Regions from separate parts of the Bacillus sp. FSL R7-0646 genome, predicted to be linked through region 1. Evidence: a T-box and tRNA genes for the amino acid it is inferred to sense, from the RefSeq annotation. Region 1 holds a T-box; the other holds one or more tRNA genes.
The links. The T-box of region 1 lies ahead of MKY62_RS14655 (valine--tRNA ligase). A T-box ahead of a tRNA ligase gene usually reads a tRNA of that ligase, here a tRNA-Val.
Positions count from the first base shown of each region.

Region 2: it encodes a tRNA-Val, which carries the amino acid that the T-box ahead of MKY62_RS14655 (valine--tRNA ligase) is inferred to sense. The anticodon was not compared.

Region 1 is NZ_CP150217.1:2,812,887-2,816,280, forward strand. Features, by position in the region: gene MKY62_RS14655 (valine--tRNA ligase) at 1-2,146, opposite strand, end outside; T-box leader at 2,207-2,440, opposite strand; gene MKY62_RS14660 (hypothetical protein) at 2,608-2,799, shown strand; gene ysxE (spore coat protein YsxE) at 2,819-3,394, opposite strand, start outside.
Region 2 is NZ_CP150217.1:98,671-102,064, reverse strand. Features, by position in the region: rRNA gene MKY62_RS00565 (16S ribosomal RNA) at 1-1,334, opposite strand, end outside; tRNA gene MKY62_RS00560 (tRNA-Ala) at 1,491-1,566, opposite strand; tRNA gene MKY62_RS00555 (tRNA-Pro) at 1,573-1,649, opposite strand; tRNA gene MKY62_RS00550 (tRNA-Arg) at 1,660-1,736, opposite strand; tRNA gene MKY62_RS00545 (tRNA-Leu) at 1,746-1,831, opposite strand; tRNA gene MKY62_RS00540 (tRNA-Gly) at 1,841-1,915, opposite strand; tRNA gene MKY62_RS00535 (tRNA-Leu) at 1,932-2,014, opposite strand; tRNA gene MKY62_RS00530 (tRNA-Lys) at 2,021-2,096, opposite strand; tRNA gene MKY62_RS00525 (tRNA-Thr) at 2,132-2,207, opposite strand; tRNA gene MKY62_RS00520 (tRNA-Val) at 2,229-2,304, opposite strand; rRNA gene rrf (5S ribosomal RNA) at 2,325-2,440, opposite strand; rRNA gene MKY62_RS00510 (23S ribosomal RNA) at 2,573-3,394, opposite strand, start outside.

The sequences.
Region 1 (3,394 bases):
TGACGGCCTCAGGCCATTTGGCGACTGTAATGGATTCCCCTTCGTGAGGAAGATGCTGCCAAATCTCTTCCGTCAGGAACGGCATAAACGGATGCAGGAGGCGCATCGTTTGATCCAGCACATACGCTAAAATGGAGCGGGTTGTCTTCTTCGCCGCTTCATCTTCGCCGTAAAGCGGAAGTTTAGCCATTTCGATGTACCAGTCACAGAAATCATCCCAGATAAAATTGTAGAGATGGCGGCCAACCTCGCCGAATTCGTACTTGTCGGCCAGCTGTGTCACGGTTTCAATCGTTTCATTCAACCTTGTTAAAATCCACTTATCGGCAACGGATTTTTCCCCTGACAGGTCAAGCTCTTCGTATGTCATGCCGTCCATGTTCATCAGAGCGAACCTTGATGCGTTCCAAATCTTGTTCGCAAAATTCCATGTTGACTCTACTTTTTCAAAGCTGAAGCGTAAATCCTGACCCGGAGAGCTTCCTGTTGCAAGGAAGTAGCGCAGCGAATCCGCTCCGTACTTGTCGATTACATCCATCGGATCGACGCCGTTTCCGAGCGATTTGCTCATTTTGCGGCCCTGGTCGTCGCGGATGAGCCCGTGGATCAAGACATCTTTAAACGGACGTTCTCCGGTAAATTCGATACCTTGGAAGATCATTCTCGATACCCAGAAGAAAATAATATCGTAGCCTGTGACAAGGACGTTCGTCGGATAGTAGCGCTTGAAATCTTCCTCATCGATATCAGGCCAGCCCATCGTTGAAAACGGCCAAAGAGCGGAACTGAACCATGTATCAAGAACGTCTTTGTCCTGCTCCCAGTTTTCTGCATCTTCCGGCGCTTCAACGCCGACATAGATTTCACCGGTTTCTTTATGGTACCATGCCGGAATCCGATGGCCCCACCAGAGCTGGCGGGAAATGCACCAGTCGCGGATATTTTCCATCCAGTGCAGATACGTTTTTTCAAAACGGTCAGGGACGAAGTTGACTTTGCCTTCGCTTTTTTGCAATTCGATGGCGGCGTCGGCAAGCGGCTGCATTTGCACGAACCACTGTGTTGACAAATACGGCTCAACGACTGCTCCGCTTCGTTCGCTGTGGCCGACCGAATGCGTATGTTCTTCAATCTTGAACAGCACGCCCTCTTCCTGAAGATCTTTCACGATCTGCTTGCGGCATTCAAAACGGTCCATGCCTTTATATTGAAGGGCATTGTCATTCATCGTGCCGTCTTCATTCATGACGAGAATGCGTTCAAGGTTGTGGCGGTTTCCGATTTCAAAGTCGTTCGGATCATGGGCAGGCGTAATTTTGACGGCGCCTGAACCGAATTCCATATCGACATAGTCGTCTCCGACAATCGGGATTTCTCTGCCCGTGATCGGCAGAATGACCGTTTTTCCGATTAGGTGTTTGTACCGCTCGTCTTCCGGATGCACCGCAACCGCTGTATCGCCGAGCATTGTTTCCGGACGGGTCGTCGCAATTTCAATCGAGCCTGAACCGTCTTTCAGCGGATATCGCATATGATAGAACGCACCTTGTACGTCTTTATAGATGACTTCGATGTCTGACAAAGCCGTTTTGGTTGCCGGATCCCAGTTAATGATATATTCTCCGCGGTAAATCAGCCCTTTTTCATAAAGCTTTACAAATACTTCGCGCACCGCTTTAGAAAGCCCCTCATCGAGGGTGAACCGCTCCCTAGAATAATCGAGGCCGAGACCGAGCTTTGCCCACTGGCTGCGAATAAAATCGGCATATTCCTCTTTCCAATTCCATGTTTCTTCAAGGAATTTTTCGCGTCCGAGATCATAGCGCGTTTTTCCTTCTTCACGAAGCTTCGCTTCTACTTTTGCCTGGGTTGCAATACCGGCGTGGTCCATACCCGGCAGCCAGAGCACGTCATAGCCCTGCATCCGTTTCATTCTTGTCACGATATCCTGCAAGGTGGAATCCCAAGCATGCCCCAAGTGCAGCTTACCCGTCACATTCGGCGGGGGAATGACAACGGTGTACGGTTCTTTTTCTGGATCGTTTTTCGCTTCGAAAAATTTGCCGTTCACCCAATAGTCGTATCGGTCTTTTTCAACTGCAGACGGATCGTATTTTGTCGGCATCGTCAGTTCTTGATTATCCATTTTCAAACCTCCAACAGTATTAAACGGCTGAACAATAAAAAAGAGTCCTCTTGATCCTGTTAAAAGGACGAAGAGAACTCTCTCGCGGTACCACCTTTTTTCATGAATGCAAAAAAAACGCATTCACGCACTTAAATGGGATAACGGGACTTTCCCGAATTTCTCTACTTTTTTGTTCGAGAAATTGCGCTCCTGGGCGACCTTCCAAAAAAGACTGACTGGGAGCCTTTCAGCGAACCGGCTTCCCTCTCTGCAAGCGTCTGTTTTTGTACTCTTCCCATTCAAAGCGGGTGATCATTGACTTTTCAGCACGTACTTTTTCTTTTTCTTATATTACTAAATCTTTTTCATTTTCGTCAATCATCTTTTCCGTTTTTCTGTTGTTTTATACGAGATTGGGCCATGCACACAAGCTCCTTTTCCTCATATGATGCTGTAACGAAAAGGAGAGGAGGCATAAGATGCGAAAAAAATTCAACACATATTCATTCCAGCCGTGGCTGAAGCAAGTCAGGCTTGTTGCTGTTCAAGTCGTCCTCCCGATTACGATATTCCAGGGCATCCGCACGATCATCTTTCCTACCACATTTGATGTCCTCCTTTTGGGCATTCTCATATTCCTTGCGTGCGCCTTTCACCTTGACTGGATTTAAGCACGAAAAAAAGTCCGCATCATGATGATGGGGACTCTGTTTCTTCCTGCAGTTTTCTGTTTTCTTCCGTCTCGTGAATGCTCATCACAAGCGGCTCAGCGTTTTTCATTTGCCAGTACGCCTTTAAAAGCCTTGTACAGGCTTCTTTTTCCCCGAGCCCCTTCTCATGTTCGTAGCGGTTCAGTACGCCGAATACAGGCCCCGGGTAAGCCATATAGCTGAGGAATAAGCTGATTTCTTCCTCCCGCAAAGGATAGACATTGTGATACGTATAAAACCAGTTTACACATTCCGTGCACATAACGGGGTTCGTCTTAAACATTCTAGTAAAAAATACGATGAGATCATTTGCAGGCGGCGCATGTCCCGCTTTCTCAAAGTTCGTAAAGTAACCCGTTCCGGTATCGTTATAGAGAAAATGCCGAACGGACAGGTGCCCGTGGTTTAAGACCATTCTGGCAGACTCTTTTTCTCTCATGGCTTCATGCCAATCTTCAAGGCGGGCGATCGCAAAGTCGGCAGCTGATATCGTCTCTTTGAAATACATGGCCGCCTGAAGCTGGAACGGGGACATATACCATTCGTTTTCCGCTTT
Region 2 (3,394 bases), 1.5 Mb from region 1:
AGTCGAGTTGCAGACTGCGATCCGAACTGAGAACAGATTTGTGGGATTGGCTTAGCCTCGCGGCTTCGCTGCCCTTTGTTCTGCCCATTGTAGCACGTGTGTAGCCCAGGTCATAAGGGGCATGATGATTTGACGTCATCCCCACCTTCCTCCGGTTTGTCACCGGCAGTCACCTTAGAGTGCCCAACTGAATGCTGGCAACTAAGATCAAGGGTTGCGCTCGTTGCGGGACTTAACCCAACATCTCACGACACGAGCTGACGACAACCATGCACCACCTGTCACTCTGCCCCCGAAGGGGAAGCCCTATCTCTAGGGTTGTCAGAGGATGTCAAGACCTGGTAAGGTTCTTCGCGTTGCTTCGAATTAAACCACATGCTCCACCGCTTGTGCGGGCCCCCGTCAATTCCTTTGAGTTTCAGTCTTGCGACCGTACTCCCCAGGCGGAGTGCTTAATGCGTTTGCTGCAGCACTAAAGGGCGGAAACCCTCTAACACTTAGCACTCATCGTTTACGGCGTGGACTACCAGGGTATCTAATCCTGTTCGCTCCCCACGCTTTCGCGCCTCAGCGTCAGTTACAGACCAGAGAGTCGCCTTCGCCACTGGTGTTCCTCCACATCTCTACGCATTTCACCGCTACACGTGGAATTCCACTCTCCTCTTCTGCACTCAAGTTCCCCAGTTTCCAATGACCCTCCCCGGTTGAGCCGGGGGCTTTCACATCAGACTTAAGAAACCGCCTGCGCGCGCTTTACGCCCAATAATTCCGGACAACGCTTGCCACCTACGTATTACCGCGGCTGCTGGCACGTAGTTAGCCGTGGCTTTCTGGTTAGGTACCGTCAAGGTACCGCCCTATTCGAACGGTACTTGTTCTTCCCTAACAACAGAGTTTTACGATCCGAAAACCTTCATCACTCACGCGGCGTTGCTCCGTCAGACTTTCGTCCATTGCGGAAGATTCCCTACTGCTGCCTCCCGTAGGAGTCTGGGCCGTGTCTCAGTCCCAGTGTGGCCGATCACCCTCTCAGGTCGGCTACGCATCGTCGCCTTGGTGAGCCGTTACCTCACCAACTAGCTAATGCGCCGCGGGTCCATCTGTAAGTGGTAGCTAAAAGCCACCTTTTATGATTGAACCATGCGGTTCAATCAAGCATCCGGTATTAGCCCCGGTTTCCCGGAGTTATCCCAGTCTTACAGGCAGGTTACCCACGTGTTACTCACCCGTCCGCCGCTGACCTAAGGGAGCAAGCTCCCGTCGGTCCGCTCGACTTGCATGTATTAGGCACGCCGCCAGCGTTCGTCCTGAGCCAGGATCAAACTCTCCATGAAGTTTGATAATGACTACGCACACTTACATGTGCGATTTATTTAATGAATTAACAGGTACGTTTTGTCTTGTTTAGTTTTCAAAGATCATTATTAAAGCAACTCTATTATTATATCTCTCTTGATATAAATAGTCAAGTGCTTTTTTTCAAAAATAAATGGTGGAGCCTAGCGGGATCGAACCGCTGACCTCCTGCGTGCAAAGCAGGCGCTCTCCCAGCTGAGCTAAGGCCCCGAATAATGGTCGGGAAGACAGGATTCGAACCTGCGACCCCATGGTCCCAAACCATGTGCTCTACCAAGCTGAGCTACTTCCCGTTATATATAATGGCGCGCCCGAGAGGAGTCGAACCCCTAACCTTTTGATCCGTAGTCAAACGCTCTATCCAATTGAGCTACGGGCGCATATATCAATGCCGAGGGCCGGACTTGAACCGGCACGGTAGTCACCTACCGCAGGATTTTAAGTCCTGTGTGTCTGCCAATTCCACCACCCCGGCGTGGATGGTTGGAGCGGAAGACGGGATTCGAACCCGCGACCCCCACCTTGGCAAGGTGGTGTTCTACCACTGAACTACTTCCGCAGATCTTTTTTTATAATGCGGGTGAAGGGACTCGAACCCCCACGCCGTAAAGACACTAGATCCTAAGTCTAGCGCGTCTGCCAATTCCGCCACACCCGCATAAAATGGTGAGCCATGAAGGACTCGAACCTTCGACCCTCTGATTAAAAGTCAGATGCTCTACCAACTGAGCTAATGGCTCTTTAAAAGAGACTTAAACATTATATCATAAAAAAGTGGTGCCGGCAAGAGGACTTGAACCCCCAACCTACTGATTACAAGTCAGTTGCTCTACCAATTGAGCTACACCGGCTTTATCAACAAAATATTATAATGGTGGAGGATGACGGGATCGAACCGCCGACCCTCTGCTTGTAAGGCAGATGCTCTCCCAGCTGAGCTAATCCTCCGTTTGCACTTGCGTGCAACAGCTTGGCGGCGTCCTACTCTCACAGGGGGAAGCCCCCAACTACCATCGGCGCTGAAGAGCTTAACTTCCGTGTTCGGCATGGGAACGGGTGTGACCTCTTCGCTATCGCCACCAAACTATGCCTTCAGGACGAAGGTACTGGGCGTTCCTCACAGGATGTGAGGGCCTTTAGCCGAGTTTCCTTGCCTTTGGCTTTCTGAGAGGTGTTCTCTCAAAACTAGATAACGGACAGACGATTCACAAATATTTAGGTTAAGTCCTCGATCGATTAGTATCTGTCAGCTCCATGTGTCGCCACACTTCCACCTCAGACCTATCAACCTGATCATCTTTCAGGGATCTTACTTCCTTATAGGAATGGGAAATCTCATCTTGAGGGGGGCTTCATGCTTAGATGCTTTCAGCACTTATCCCGTCCGCACATAGCTACCCAGCGATGCCCTTGGCAGAACAACTGGTACACCAGCGGTGCGTCCATCCCGGTCCTCTCGTACTAAGGACAGCTCCTCTCAAATTTCCTGCGCCCGCGACGGATAGGGACCGAACTGTCTCACGACGTTCTGAACCCAGCTCGCGTACCGCTTTAATGGGCGAACAGCCCAACCCTTGGGACCGACTACAGCCCCAGGATGCGATGAGCCGACATCGAGGTGCCAAACCTCCCCGTCGATGTGGACTCTTGGGGGAGATAAGCCTGTTATCCCCGGGGTAGCTTTTATCCGTTGAGCGATGGCCCTTCCATGCGGAACCACCGGATCACTAAGCCCGACTTTCGTCCCTGCTCGACTTGTAGGTCTCGCAGTCAAGCTCCCTTGTGCCTTTACACTCTGCGAATGATTTCCAACCATTCTGAGGGAACCTTTGGGCGCCTCCGTTACCTTTTAGGAGGCGACCGCCCCAGTCAAACTGCCCACCTGACACTGTCTCCCTGCCCGATAAGGGCAGCGGGTTAGAAGGTCAATACAGCCAGGGTAGTATCCCACCGATGCCTCCACCGAAGCTGGCGCTCCGGTTTCCAAGGCTCCTACCTATCCTGTACAAGCTGTACCAACATTCAATATCAGGCTGCA